DNA from 2 places in the Kitasatospora sp. NPDC001261 genome. Region 2 is predicted to be linked to the other one. Evidence: predicted binding sites of a transcription regulator. Region 2 holds the regulator's gene; the other holds the start of a gene.
What was found. Region 2 encodes HspR, which represses chaperone genes until heat shock. Its sites were predicted from a motif close to TTGAGNNNNNNNNNCTCAA; they were not measured.
Positions count from the first base shown of each region.

Region 1: a site for HspR is predicted at 5,557-5,575, ahead of lon (endopeptidase La). Genes of this name have one in related genera too.

Region 1 covers NZ_JBIAXP010000010.1:40,015-47,254, forward strand. Annotated here, with positions in the region: gene ACFY4B_RS15405 (multifunctional oxoglutarate decarboxylase/oxoglutarate dehydrogenase thiamine pyrophosphate-binding subunit/dihydrolipoyllysine-residue succinyltransferase subunit) at 1-1,811, opposite strand, end outside; gene ACFY4B_RS15410 (cell wall metabolism sensor histidine kinase WalK) at 2,045-3,232, opposite strand; gene ACFY4B_RS15415 (response regulator transcription factor) at 3,326-4,063, opposite strand; gene ACFY4B_RS15420 (rhomboid-like protein) at 4,625-5,392, shown strand; gene lon (endopeptidase La) at 5,598-7,240, shown strand, end outside.
Region 2 covers NZ_JBIAXP010000046.1:51,616-58,855, reverse strand. Annotated here, with positions in the region: gene ACFY4B_RS40570 (hypothetical protein) at 1-157, shown strand, start outside; gene ACFY4B_RS40565 (hypothetical protein) at 231-1,253, opposite strand; gene ACFY4B_RS40560 (heat shock protein transcriptional repressor HspR) at 1,435-1,965, opposite strand; gene dnaJ (molecular chaperone DnaJ) at 1,973-3,136, opposite strand; gene grpE (nucleotide exchange factor GrpE) at 3,283-3,900, opposite strand; gene dnaK (molecular chaperone DnaK) at 3,897-5,738, opposite strand; gene ACFY4B_RS40540 ((Fe-S)-binding protein) at 6,047-7,240, shown strand, end outside.

The DNA.
Region 1 (7,240 bases), on a different contig from region 2:
TCGAGGTTGCCCTCGAACTCGCCGAAGATCTTGCCGTACGGCTTGCCGACGATGTTGGCCAGCACGTTCAGGCGGCCGCGGTGGGCCATGCCGATGACGGCCTCGTCGAGGCGGTGCTCGGCGGCGGAGTCGATGGTCGCGTCCAGCAGCGCGATCAGCGACTCACCGCCCTCCAGCGAGAAGCGCTTCTGGCCGACGTACTTGGTCTGCAGGAAGGTCTCGAAGGCCTCGGCCGAGTTCAGGCGGCGGAGGATCCGCAGCTGCTCCTCGCGCTCGGGCTTCGCGTACGGCTTCTCCAGGCGCTCCTGCAGCCACTTGCGCTGCTTCGGGTCCTGGATGTGCATGTACTCGATGCCGACGGTGCGGCAGTACGTGTTGCGCAGCAGGCCGAGGATGTCGCGGAGCTTCATCATCTTCTGGCCGCCGAAGCCGCCGACCGCGAACTCGCGCTCCAGGTCCCACAGGGTGAGGCCGTGGGTGGTGACGTCCAGGTCGGGGTGCTTGCGCTGCTTGTACTCCAGCGGGTCGGTGTCGGCCATGAGGTGGCCGCGGACCCGGTAGGAGTGGATCAGCTCCATGACGCGCGCGGTCTTGTTGACCTCGTCGTCGTGGGTGGTGGCGACGTCGGTGGCCCAGCGGACCGGCTCGTACGGGATCCGCAGCGACTCGAAGATCTCGTCGTAGAAGCCCTTTTCGCCGAGCAGCAGGCGGTGGATCTCGCGCAGGAACTCGCCGGACGCCGCGCCCTGGATGACGCGGTGGTCGTAGGTCGAGGTCAGCGTCATGATCTTGGAGACGCCCAGCCGGGACAGGGTCTCCGGGGCGGAGCCCTGGAACTCGGCCGGGTACTCCATGGCGCCGACGCCGACGATGGTGCCCTGGTTCTGCATCAGGCGCGGCACGGAGTGCACGGTGCCGATGCCGCCGGGGTTGGTCAGCGAGACCGTGACGCCGGTGAAGTCGTCCATGGTCAGCTTGTTGGCGCGGGCCCGGCGGACGATGTCCTCGTAGGCCTGCCAGAAGCCGAAGAAGTCGAGCGTCTCGGCCTTCTTGATGGCCGCGACGACCAGCTGGCGGTCGCCGTTCGGCTTGACCAGGTCGATGGCCAGGCCGAGGTTGACGTGCTCCGGCTTGACCAGGAAGGCCTTGCCGTTCTCCACCTTGTAGCTGTAGTTCATGCCCGGGGCGGCCTTGATGGCCTGGACCAGGGCGTAGCCGATCAGGTGGGTGAAGGAGACCTTGCCGCCGCGGGCGCGCTGCAGGTGGTTGTTGATGACGATGCGGTTGTCGATCAACAGCTTCGCCGGCACGGCGCGGACCGAGGTCGCGGTCGGCACCTCCAGCGAGGCGTCCATGTTGGTGGCGACGGCCTTGGCCGGGCCGCGGAGCTGGATCAGCTCGGGGCCGGCGGCGGCAGCGGGCTCGGCCGGCGCCGGGGCGGCGGCCTTGGGGGCCGGGGGCGCGGCGGGCGCGGCGGCGAGCGGAGCCGGGGCGGCGGCCGGAGCCGGAGCCGGGGCGGCCGACGCCGGAGCGGCCGGAGCGGCGGCGGGCGCGGCCGGAGCAGCGGCTGCGACGGCGGGCGCGGGGGCAGCGGCAGGGGTCGGCGCGGGGCCGGCCTGGGTCGCGGCCTGGGTCACTGGGGTCACCTCGGTACCGGGCTTGTAGTCGGCGAAAAAGTCCCACCAGGCTCGGTCGACCGAGTTCGGGTCCTGGAGGTACTGCTGGTAGATCTCGTCGACGAGCCACTCATTGGGGCCGAAGCCAGTGGAGCTTGCCGAGCTGTTGGGGGTTTCAGGGGACTGTGGCGACACGGCGGCAACCGCCCTCTTCCGCTTCCTTTTGGGATGTTTGGACAGCGGGGATTAAGGCTACGCCCCTGACCAGTGATCGCGCAGTCCCCGGGGCCCAGGCGTCGCCCAGATCACAGTGCTGACCTGCACTTTGGCTGAAAAAGTGCGTTAGAAAGCCGTATCTGAGGGGAACCGATCAGCGCCGAACAGGGGGCATACCGGGGCCAAAGCGGACAAAAACCCGGCCAAATCCTCTAACGATCTTCGTAGACCGCTGTGTCGGATCTGTGACAAATGTCCCGACCGTCGCTCTGACGCCGTGCGGGCAGCCGGACCTCGATCCGGCAGCCGCGCGGGGACTCGGCCACCGCGATCCGTCCGCCGTGCAGGTCCACCGCCCAGCGGGCGATGGCCAGGCCCAGTCCGGTGCCGCCGTCCGAGCCCGGTCCGGCGGCGGTCGCGGTGCCGCTGCGGCTGAACCGCTCGAAGACCCGGGAGCGGTCGGCCGGCGGGATGCCGGGGCCCTCGTCCTCGACCTCCAGCAGCAGGCCGCCCTCCTCGCCCTCCGGCCTCGCCCGCACCGTCACGGTGCCGCCGGGCGGGGAGTGCTTGCAGGCGTTGTCGACCAGGTTGGCGACCACCTGGTGGAGCCGTTCCGGGTCCGCCACGCCGGTCAGGCCGGTCGGGCTGACCTCCAGGGCCAGCCGGACGTCCCCGCGCCGGGAGAAGGCGCCGCCGGCCGTCGCGCCGTCCACGGTGACCCCGCGCAGCACGCCGTCCAGGAACTCGCGCACCTCGAAGGGGCGGGCGTCCAGGGCGACCACGCCGTCGTCGATCTTGGAGAGGTCGAGCAGGTGGGTGACCAGGCGGCCGAGCCGCTCGGTCTGCTCCAGGGCCGCCCCCAGGGTGGCCGGATTGGGCTGGACGACGCCGTCCACCACGTTCTCCAGGACGGCGCGCAGCGCGGCGATCGGCGTCCGCAGTTCGTGCGAGACGTTGGCGACCAGCTCGCGGCGGTGCCGGTCGGCGGCCTGGAGGTCGGCGGCCATGGCGTTGAAGGCGGCCGCCAGCTCGCCGATCTCGTCGCGCGAGTTCACCTCGACCCGGCGGCTGTAGTCGCCGGAGGCCATCGCGCGGGCGGCGGCCGTCATCTCGCGCAGGGGGGCGGTCAGCCCGTGCGCGAGGAACTGCATGAAGAGCAGTGAGGCGATCATGGAGAAGACCATGATGATCCGGATCTGGGTCTCGGACCGGATCGCCACGACCACCATCCCGGTGGCCAGGCACACGGAGACGATCACGAGCAGGGTGAGCTTGCCCTTGATCGAGCGGACCGGGTCGAGCGGCCGGATGTCGGCCCAGACCCGGCGGGCGGCACGGGCGGCCAGGTTCTGCGGCCGCGTGTCGGCGGATTCCCCGTTGCGTTGCTGTGGAAAGGTCATCGGTTCCTTGTGGTCCCCGCGGTGTCGGCCCGCGTGGTGGCACGGCGTCGTCCGGGCTGCGGGCCCCCCGGTGGCCCGTCGCCCTGGGAGGCCCTAGGAGAGCGGGGCCTCCAGCGCGTATCCGACACCGTGGACGGTGCGGATCCAGCTGGCGCCGATCTTCCGGCGCAGCGCCTTGACGTGGCTGTCCACCGTGCGGGTGCCGGAGGCGTCGGTCCAGTCCCAGACCTCGGCCAGCAGCTGCTCGCGGGTGAGCACGGCGCGCGGCTGGGCGGCCAGGCAGGCGAGCAGGTCGAACTCGGTCGGCGTCAGGTGGACGTCGCCCGAGGCCAGCCGGACCCGGCGCTGCACGTGGTCGATCTCCAGCTCGCCGAACCGCAGGCTGCCCAGCGCGGGCGTGCGGGCGGCCTGCTGGGCGCGCTCGACGCGGCGCAGCAGGACGTTGACGCGGGCGGCCAGTTCGCGCATCGAGAACGGCTTGGTCATGTAGTCGTCCGCGCCGACGCCGAGGCCGACCAGCAGGTCCGTCTCGTCGTCGCGGGCGGTCAGCATCAGCACCGGCACCGGGCGCTGGGCCTGGATCCGGCGGCACACCTCCAGGCCGTCGAAGCCGGGCAGCATGATGTCGAGGACCACCAGGTCCGGCTGCCAGGTGTGGAAGCCGTCGACCGCGCCGGGGCCGTCGTGGGCCACGGCGACCTTGAAGCCCTCGGCGCCCAGCCGGGCGGCGATCGACTCGGCGATCGTGGGCTCGTCCTCCACCACCAGGACTCTGCGCTGGCTGCTCACAGTGCCGCCGGCGTTGTGGTTGTCCTGCTGAATCTCTGTCACGGTCACGCCACCGCCCCCAGGGCTGCGGGCCGGCCACCTGTGGGGATGGCGGGGCTCCGCTCGTAGTCTTGTTCCGTCGTGGACTGTGCCGGGTCCGCCGTCCCGTCGCGCGATCGGGAGCCGAGGACGGATGGTCGGCCGCCCACTTCTCCCGCGCACTTCGCAGCGTACGGACAGCGGATGCTTCCCGGCAGGTGGACCGGACGTTTCCGGCCCGTGGGCCGGCTGTCGGGCCGCCCTCGGACCCACTGCACGAGTGGGCACGGGCCGATACCTTACCCGTCGAATTTTCTCTGCGTAACGGTACGTATGCAGTGCAGTTGACGCCAAGTCGCCGGTCAGAGGCCCTGGTGCCCCGTTTATGGGGAGAAGGTCTGGACCAATGTCGGGAATCCGGCGGTCCGCTACGGCGACGGTCTTCACGGGCTTCTTTCAGGTGCCTCTCAGAACCTCGACGTACCGTGGCCACGTGAGCGCCCGGCCGGGCGGAATCCGCGGCGCGCGCCGGTACGTTGGGCATCCGGCGGGGAGCCGGTGGCTGCGGCGTGGAGCGGAGGCGGCATGGCGGGACTCGGGCGGGGTGCCGACGGGTACGGGAGTGCGGGGGCGCCGTACGGAATGCTCCGCCTCGGGCTGCGCACCGGCGTCCTGGAATGGCTGCTGGAACGGGTGCCGACGCCCCGGAGAACGCCCTTCACGCTCGGGTACCTCGCCGTCGTGGGAGCCACCACGACCTTCGCCCGGCTCGCCGATCCGGAACTCGTCCAGCGTCTGCAGGAGGCCTCCAGTTCGGACGGCCACAACCTGCTCCAGCATCCTTTGCGCGCCCTTGTGCTGAGCGGGTTCTGGGTGGCCGGCGAGGTGTGGATGCCGTACCTGTGGGGATTCGCCCTCACCCTCGCCCCGCTGGAGCGCAGGGTCGGCCCGGCCCGGGCCGCGGCGGTGTTCGCGGCCGGGCATGTCGCGGCGACACTGCTCTCCCAGGGCGTGGTGATCACCGCGGTGGAGACCGGGCGGATGGCGCCCGAGGCGATGGACTACCTGGACATCGGGGTCAGCTACGGCGTGCTCGCCTGCCTGGGCGCGGTGGCCGGGCTGCTCTCCTGGCGCGGGCGGCTGCTCGCGCTGGGCGGCGCCGGGCTGATGATCGCCGAGCAGATCGCCACCGACAAGGACGTGATCACCGGGGTGGGGCACCCGGCCGCGGTGCTGACCGGGGTCGCGCTGTGGCGCTGGCTGCGCCGGGCCGAGCGGCGCCCGCCCCGGCCGCGCCCGGCCGCCGCGGCGGCCGCGGGCGGTGCGCCCGCGCGGGTGCGTGCGGCGCGCTGACGCCGTCGCCCGGTCGGACCTCCCTGGACTCGCGGGGCTCCCCGTCGGGACTTTTCGAGGCGTGTCCGGTGCTCTTTTGACGAAGTCGGGTGCCGCGCTTTCCCCGCCGATTCCTGTTCGCTCACGGCGAACAGGGGGCCGGGAACATCCGGCGCCCGTGAAGCCTTAGTCAGGTCGACTCAAGTTCACTGACTGGGGAGAGATCATGGCATCGACGTCCACACCGCTCACCCTGCCCGTGCTGCCGCTCGACGACGAGGTCGTCCTGCCGGGCATGGTCGTCCCGCTGGACCTGAAGGACACCGAGGTGCGCGCCGCCGTCGAGGCCGCCCGGGCCGCCGCCACCGGCGCCGGCAAGCCGCAGGTCCTGCTGGTCCCGCGGGTGGACGGCTCGTACGCGGCGGCCGGCACGCTGGCCACCGTGGAGCAGGTCGGCCGGCTGGCCGACGGGGAGCCGGCCGCGCTGGTGCGCGCCGTGCGCCGGGTCCGGATCGGGGTCGGCACCACCGGCCCCGGCGCCGCCCTCTGGGTGGAGACCACGCCGTTCACGGAGTCCTCGGTGGGCACCCCGGTGGCCGGCCGGGCCGCCGAGCTGGTCAAGGAGTACAAGGCGCTGTCCACCCAGTGGCTGCGCAGGCGCGGCGCCTGGCAGATCGTCGACCGGGTGGCGCAGATCGAGGGCGTCGGCGAGCTCGCCGACAACATCGGCTACGCGCCCTTCGCCACCGCCGAGCAGAAGCTCAAGGTGCTGCTGGAGGCCGACCAGGTCGCCCGCCTGGAGTACGCGCTCGCCCTGCTGCGCGACCACCTCGCCGAGGAGGAGGTCAACGACACCATCCGCAAGGACGTCGAGGAGGGCGTGGCCAAGCAGCAGAAGGAGTTCCTGCTCCGCCGCCAGCTGGAGGCCGTCCGCAAGGAGCTGGCCGAGCTGAACGGCGACCCGGCCGACGAGGAGGGCGACTACCGCGCCCGGGTCGAGGCCGCCGACCTGCCGGAGAAGGTCCGCGAGGCCGCGCTCAAGGAGGTCGACAAGCTGGAGCGCTCCTCCGACCAGTCGCCCGAGGGCTCCTGGATCCGCAGCTGGCTGGACACCGTCCTGGAGCTGCCCTGGAACGAGCGCACCGAGGACGCGTACGACATCGCCGGCGCCCGCGCGGTGCTGGACGCCGACCACGCCGGCCTGGCCGACGTGAAGGAGCGGATCGTCGAGTACCTGGCCGTCCGCAAGCGCCGGGCCGACCAGGGCCTCGGGCTGATCGGCGGCCGCCGCGGGGGAGCGGTGCTGGCCCTGGTCGGGCCGCCCGGAACGGGAAAGACCTCGCTCGGAGAATCGGTGGCCCGCGCCATGGGCCGGAAGTTCGTCCGGGTCGCGCTCGGCGGCGTCCGGGACGAGGCGGAGATCCGCGGCCACCGGCGCACCTACGTCGGCGCGCTGCCCGGCCGGCTGGTGCGGGCGATCAAGGAGGCCGGCTCGATGAACCCGGTCGTCCTGCTCGACGAGATCGACAAGGTCGGCTCCGACTACCGGGGCGACCCGGCCGCCGCCCTGCTGGAGGTGCTGGACCCGGCGCAGAACCACACCTTCCGGGACCACTACCTGGAGGTCGAGCTCGACCTCTCCGACGTCGTCTTCCTCGCCACCGCCAACGTGCTGGAGTCCATCCCCGGGCCGCTGCTCGACCGGATGGAGCTGGTCCGGCTGGACGGCTACACCGAGGACGAGAAGGTCGTCATCGCCCGCGACCACCTGCTCCCGCGCCAGCTGGAGAAGGCCGGTCTGGGCGGCGGGCAGGTCACCGTGGACGAGCCGGCGCTGCGCAGGCTCGCCGGGGAGTACACCCGGGAGGC
Region 2 (7,240 bases):
GTCTGGCATCCAGCGGCGTGTCCGGAAGGCCCTACTTTCTCTCGTCATTGGCGCGGCGGTGCTGGCTGGGGGCTTCTCGCTGGCCCAGGTGCACCAGGATGCCGATCGCGCTGGAACCACTGTGGTTGCCCTCCAGGACGACATCAACTGGACCTGAGTCCTGCCACTGCCTGTGGCGCGGGTGGGGTGGCGGCGCGGTCCGCACCCAGGCGGATGCCGGTCCGCAAGGTTCATGGCTGCGGCGTGGGGCCTTGGGAGGCTCGCCCCAGGACGTAGCCCAGTTGGAACAGCGAGTCCACGTTGTAGTCTTCTCGCATTTCCGCGATGTGTCGTGCCAGCGTTCGTTCGCTGATGCCGAGGCGGCGGGCGATCACGCGGTGGTTCGTACCGGAAAGGAGGAGTTCGATGATTGTCTGTCGCAGTCTCGAGACGACCTCTTGGGGAACTGTCCTGTTTCCGTTGAATTCCAGTGCACGAGCCCAGTTCCGTTCGAATACTTCGTCAGCCAGGTATCTGATGACTGATTGGTCGTAGATGAATGCCGCGAGGCTCATGTCGTCGGCGACCGGGATGACTGCGATCCGGCGATCGATGATGATGAGCCTGGTGTACGGCTCGTCCAGGGTCCGGAACTGTGACCCGGCTGCGGACAGTGTGGTGACGTAGTCCCTGGTCGGCTGGTGGTAGCGCGTACTGGCGTGATAGATGGTCCGCATGGTGGCGCCGAGCCGGAGAACCTCGAGGTCGGGTTCGATGCTTGCGGCGAGCACCTCAGGTGGACGAGGGCCGCCGGGTTGCATGGCCAAGGCCTCCACAAGTCCCTTGTCCGTGGACTGTCGGAGCTTCTGGTTTATCAGCGCCTTGCCGCGGACGTATTCGATGGGGCCGCCGGTCTGGCTTGGTGAGTGAAATCCTTCAGCGAGTTCGCTGAAATCCGTTGGTATCGAGATGGCGCGGGACAGCAAATCGAGCGCCTGGCGTTGCCAACTGAGGCTCAGGCTGATTGATAGCTGCGCCGGGTCGACTGCTACAAATACCCCTGGCGCATCGATGTCGGGGACCAGTAGTCCGATTTCCACTAGCTCGTCTAGAGCATCCGGCGTTGCGGATTCATCGTCCTTCCGGATCGTTCGCCCATGCGTCCGGGTGATGGCCAGGAAAAGTTCCCGTGCGCCGGGGGACAGGGTGCGAGATCCACTCGCTGGAATGCCTGTCTGATCCCGGCCGCTCATTCTTCTCTCCTTGTCGTCCACCGGACAAGATGGTTTGTAGATCCGTTGGGGCTATTCAGGGCGATCTCTGAGCGGGGCCCGGATCGTACCGTTCGGGGCGCCGGTGGGCAGGTGGGGCCAGTCGACGGGTAGTCACTCTCTCACCACACGGCAGCCGCCGGCACCCCCCGAGAGGAGGGGCCGGCGGCCGGTGGGTGCCCGGTCAGCGCTTGGGGCGCCAGACGACGAGGGCGCTGGACTGCGGGGTGGGGGGCTGGTACGGGACGAGGTCGCGGCGGTAGGAGGCGTGGACGGCGGCCTCGCGCTGCTGGAGGGCGGTGGCGGCGCCTTCCAGGGAGTCGACCAGTTCCGTGACGCGGGACTGGAGGGCGGTGACCTGGTTCTCCAGCTCGATGATCCGCTTGATGCCCGCCAGGTTGATGCCCTCGTCCTGGGAGAGCCGCTGGACCTCGCGCAGCTGCTGGATGTCGCGTGCGGAGTAGCGGCGGCCGCGGCCGGCGGTGCGGTCGGGGCAGACCAGGCCGAGGCGGTCGTACTGGCGCAGGGTCTGCGGGTGCAGGCCGGACAGTTCGGCGGCCACGGAGATGACGTACACCGGGGTGTCCTCGGTGAGGACGTACGCCGGCGGGGCGGTGGCGGCGCGGCGGGTGCGGCGGGGGCCGGCGCCGGGCAGGCCTTCGCCGAGGCCGGGGCCGATCGGGGTGTCGGGGTCGATCGGGTTCATCGGGGACATCTGGTCGTCACGCTCCCTTCGCCGCCCGGAAGAGGGCGGCGCGCGGATCGTCGGAGGCGGTGGCCTCGCGGTACTGCTCGAGGGCGTTCAGCGCGTCGCCGGTGACGTGCTGCGGCACCACGACCTCGACGGTGACGAGGAGGTCGCCGCGGGTGCCGTCCTTGCGGGTGGCGCCCTTGCCGCGGGCGCGCATGGTGAGGCCGTTGGCGCTGCCCGGGGGCAGCTTGAGCTTCACGGCGGGGCCGTTCAGCGTGGGCACCTCGATGGTGGCGCCGAGCGTGGCCTCGGGGAAGGTGACCGGCACGGTGACGGTGAGGTTGTCGCCCTTGCGGCCGAAGACGGGGTGGGGGTCGACGTGCACGGTGACGTAGAGGTCGCCGGGCTGTCCGCCGCGCTCGCCCTGTGCGCCCTTGCCCTTGAGCCGGATGCGCTGGTCGGCCTGGACGCCGGCCGGGATGCGGACCTGCATGGTGCGGGCCGAGCTGGCCCGGCCGCTGCCGTGGCAGTCGGTGCACGGGTCGTCGACGATCATGCCCCGGCCGCGGCAGTCCTTGCACGGCTCGGAGAGCGCGAAGGCGCCCTGGCCGCGGCTGACGGTGCCCGCGCCGACGCAGGTCGGGCAGACCCGCGGGGTGGTGCCGGTCTTGGCGCCGGTGCCGTTGCAGCTGCGGCAGGGGGCCTGGCTGGTCATCCGCAGCGGGACGGTCGCGCCGTCCACCGCCTCCTCGAAGGAGAGCGTCACCTCGGTCTCGACGTCGGCGCCGCGCCGGGGCTGGGCCTGCCGGGTGCCGCCGCGGTTGAAGAGGCCGCCGAAGACGTCGCCGATGCCGCCCCCGCTGCCGGCGCCGCCCTGGCTGCCGCTGAAGAGGTCGCCGAAGTCGAAGCTGTAGCTGCCGGTGCCGCCGGGGCCGCCGCCGGCCCGGAAGCCGCCGTTGGCGAAGAGGCTGCGGGCCTCGTCGTACTCCTTGCGGCGCTTCTCGTCGGAGAGGACGTCGTACGCCTCGGAGATGTCCTTGAACCGCTCCTCGGCCTTGGCGTCACCCTTGTTGGCGTCGGGGTGGAACTCGCGCGCGAGCTTGCGGTAGGTCTTCTTGATCTCGGTGGCGGTGGCGTCCTTGGGCACGCCGAGGACCTTGTAGTAGTCCTTCTCGACAAAGTCCTTGCCACTCATGGCGTACGCCACCTCCCGATGTCCATCGTCACTGAGCTGTCAACAGCGGCTGCGAGCACGACTGCTGACAGCGCGCTGCGGAGCCGGCCGCCGTACTGGCCGGCGTACGACTCCGCAGCGCACTGGTTGTCACCCGTCACAGGTTGTCAGCTGTCCGAGCCACCGTCGGACTTGTCCGCGTCGGCGGACTTGGCCTCGGCGTCCGTGGACGCCTGGCTGCCGGGCTGGGGCTCGGCGACGGCCACCATCGCCGGGCGGATGATCCGCTCGCCGATGCGGTAGCCGGGCTGGAGGACCTGGACACAGGTGTCCTCGGTGACGTCCGAGGAGTAGCTGTGCATCAGCGCCTCGTGCATGGTCGGGTCGAAGGGCTCGCCCTCCTTGCCGAACTGCTGCAGGCCCAGCTTGGCGACGACCGTCTCCAGCGACTCGGCGACGGACTTGAAGCCGCCGGTGACCTCGCCGTGCTCGCGGGCGCGGCCGATGTCGTCCAGGACCGGGATCAGCGACTCCAGGATGTTGGAGACGGCGATCTCGCGGACGGTCAGCCGGTCGCGCTCGACCCGCTTGCGGTAGTTCTGGTACTCGGCCTGGAGGCGCTGCAGGTCACCGGTGCGCTCGGCGAGCTCGCGCTTGGCGGCGGCGAGACCCTCCGAACCGGACTCCCCGCTGCCGGCCGCGGCGGCCTCCTCGGCAGCCTTGATCACGGCCTCTTCGGCGGCGGAGTCGTCGCCGGGCTTGCCGCCCTGCGGCTTGTCCGTCATGCCGCACCGCCCTTGGGCTTCTCGTCGTCCACGATCTCGGCGTCGACGACGTCGTCGTCCTTGGCCTGGGCGGAGTCACCGGAGGGGGCGGCACCGGCGGTGGCGTCGGCGTTGGCGTACAGCGCCTGGCCGAGCTTCTGCGCGGTGGTGGAGACCTTCTCCGAGGCCTCGCGGATCTTCGCGATGTCCTCGCCCTTCAGGGCCTCCTTGAGCTCGCCGATGGCGGTCTCGACCTCGGTCTTGACGTCGCCCGGCAGCTTGTCGGCGTTGTCGGCGATGAACTTCTCGGTCGAGTAGACGAGCTGCTCGGCGGAGTTGCGCGTCTCGACGGCCTCGCGGCGCTTGTGGTCGTCCTCGGCGTACTGCTCGGCCTCGCGGCGCATGCGGTCGACCTCGTCCTTCGGCAGCGAGGAGCCGCCGGTGACGGTCATCTTCTGCTCCTTGCCGGTGCCGAGGTCCTTGGCGCCGACGTGCATGATGCCGTTGGCGTCGATGTCGAAGGTGACCTCGATCTGCGGCAGGCCGCGCGGCGCCGGCGGCAGGCCGGTCAGCTCGAACATGCCGAGCTTCTTGTTGTACGCCGCGATCTCGCGCTCGCCCTGGTAGACCTGGATCTGCACGGACGGCTGGTTGTCCTCGGCCGTGGTGAAGATCTCGGAGCGCTTGGTCGGGATCGTGGTGTTGCGCTCGATCAGCTTGGTCATGATGCCGCCCTTGGTCTCGATGCCGAGGGACAGCGGGGTGACGTCGAGCAGCAGGACGTCCTTGACCTCGCCCTTCAGGACACCGGCCTGGAGCGCGGCGCCGATGGCGACGACCTCGTCCGGGTTGACGCCCTTGTTGGCGTCCTGGCCGCCGGTCAGCTCCTTGACGAGCTCGGCGACGGCCGGCATGCGGGTCGAGCCGCCGACGAGGACGACGTGGTCGATCTCGGACAGCGAGATGCCGGCGTCCTTGATGACGTTGTGGAACGGGACCTTGCAGCGCTCCAGCAGGTCCGCGGTCAGCTGCTGGAACTGGGCGCGGGTGAGCTTCTCGTCCAGGTGCAGCGGGCCCTCGGCGGAGGCCGTGATGTACGGCAGGTTGATCGAGGTCTCGGAGGACGAGGACAGCTCGATCTTGGCCTTCTCGGCGGCCTCGCGCAGACGCTGGAGGGCCATCTTGTCCTTGGACAGGTCGACGCCGTGGCCGCCCTGGAAGACCTTGACCAGGTGGTCGACGACGCGCTGGTCCCAGTCGTCGCCACCGAGGTGGTTGTCACCGTTGGTGGCCTTCACCTCGACGACCCCGTCGCCGATCTCCAGCAGGGAGACGTCGAAGGTGCCGCCGCCGAGGTCGAAGACCAGGATGGTCTGGTCGTCCTTGTCCAGGCCGTACGCCAGGGCGGCCGCGGTCGGCTCGTTGACGATGCGCAGGACGTTCAGGCCCGCGATCTCGCCGGCCTCCTTGGTGGCCTGGCGCTCCGAGTCGTTGAAGTACGCCGGGACGGTGATGACGGCGTCGGTGACCGTCTCGCCCAGGTACGCCTCGGCGTCCCGCTTCAGCTTCTGCAGCACGAAGGCCGAGATCTGCTGGGGGTTGAAGTCCTTGCCATCGATGTTGATCTTCCACCCGGTGCCCATGTGGCGCTTGACCGAGCGGATGGTGCGGTCGACGTTGGTGACCGCCTGGCGCTTGGCCACCTCGCCGACGAGGACCTCGCCGTTCTTGGCGAAGGCGACGACGGACGGCGTGGTCCGAGCGCCCTCGGCGTTCGTGATGACGGTGGGCTCGCCACCCTCCAGAACGCTGACGACCGAGTTCGTCGTACCGAGGTCGATGCCGACCGCGCGTGCCATCGTAGATACCTCCACGGAAGAGTTGAGCTTTACAGGCTCAAGGATGCACGACCCGGTGGACGGAGTCAACAGCTATGAGCGCCGCTCGCTCAACTTTGCTGAGCGATGGGGCGGAGTGGGCGCGCCACGCCGGGGCGGGGGTGCGGCCACGTGACTGCCGCCATAGCTTGGGAATCTTCTGGACAACGGTCGGTCACCGGTAATGTCCGGGCCGTCGGCCCGGCAAGTTACCGACCAGTACACTCAGTTCCCAAGACCGTGTAACGCAGAGCCTGCTCAACCGCAAAGCCGCAGGAGACGGAGAGCCGATGCAGCTAGCAGCGATCGTCATCTCGCTGGTCACATTCGTGATCGGCACCGCGCTCGCCGCCCGTGCGGCGCTGTACATCTACAAGGTGGTCCGCACCGGTGCGCCGGACTCCACCCGCTTCGGGCAGCCCGCCCAGCGGGTGAAGACCGTCGCGACCGAGTTCGTCGGCCACACCAGGATGAACCGCTGGGGGATCGTCGGCATCGCCCACTGGTTCGTGGCGGTCGGCTTCTTCAGCCTGGTGCTGACCATCGTCAACGCCTTCGGCCAGCTCTTCGACGCCGACTTCGCGCTGCCGATCATCGGCCACTGGATGATCTGGCAGCTCTTCGTCGAGCTGGTCGGCACCCTGACCACGCTGGGCATCGCCGTCCTGATCGTGATCCGGCTGATGAGTCTGCCGTCCCGGTCCGGCCGCAAGTCCCGGTTCGCCGGCTCGATCGCCTGGCAGGCCTTCTACGTCGAGTACACGATCCTCGGCATCGGCCTGTGCATCCTGATGCTGCGCGGCCTGGAGGGCGCCCTCAACGGCGTCGACTCGTACGGGCCGGAGCACCTGGTCTCGTACCCGCTGGTCTCCGCGCTGGGCGGCCTGTCGCACGGCACGCTGGAGAACCTGATCTACCTGTTCGCGATGCTGAAGATCTGCATCTCGTTCGCGTGGGCGACCACCATCGGCCTCAACCCCTCGATGGGCGTGGCCTGGCACCGCTTCCTCGGCTTCTTCAACATCTACTTCAAGCGCGAGGAGGACGGCGGCACCGCGCTCGGCGCCCTCCGTCCGATGACCTCGGGCGGCCGGCCGATCGACTTCGAGGACCCGGCCGAGGACGCCGTCTTCGGCGTCTCCCAGGTCGAGCACTTCTCCTGGAAGGGCATCCTCGACTTCTCCACCTGCACCGAGTGCGGCCGCTGCCAGTCGCAGTGCCCGGCCTGGAACACCGGCAAGCCGCTCTCGCCGAAGCTGCTGATCATGAGCCTGCGCGAGCACGCCTACGGCAAGGCGCCGTACCTGCTGGCCGGTGGCGGCAAGGACATGGAGGGCGAGGAGCGGGCCACCTCCGAGCAGCTCAAGGACGTCCCGGCGGCCGCCCTGGCCGAGGCCGAGCGCCCGCTGATCGGCACCGCCGAGGCCCCTGACTCCGGTGGTTTGGGCGGCGTCATCGACCCGGACGTGCTGTGGTCCTGCACC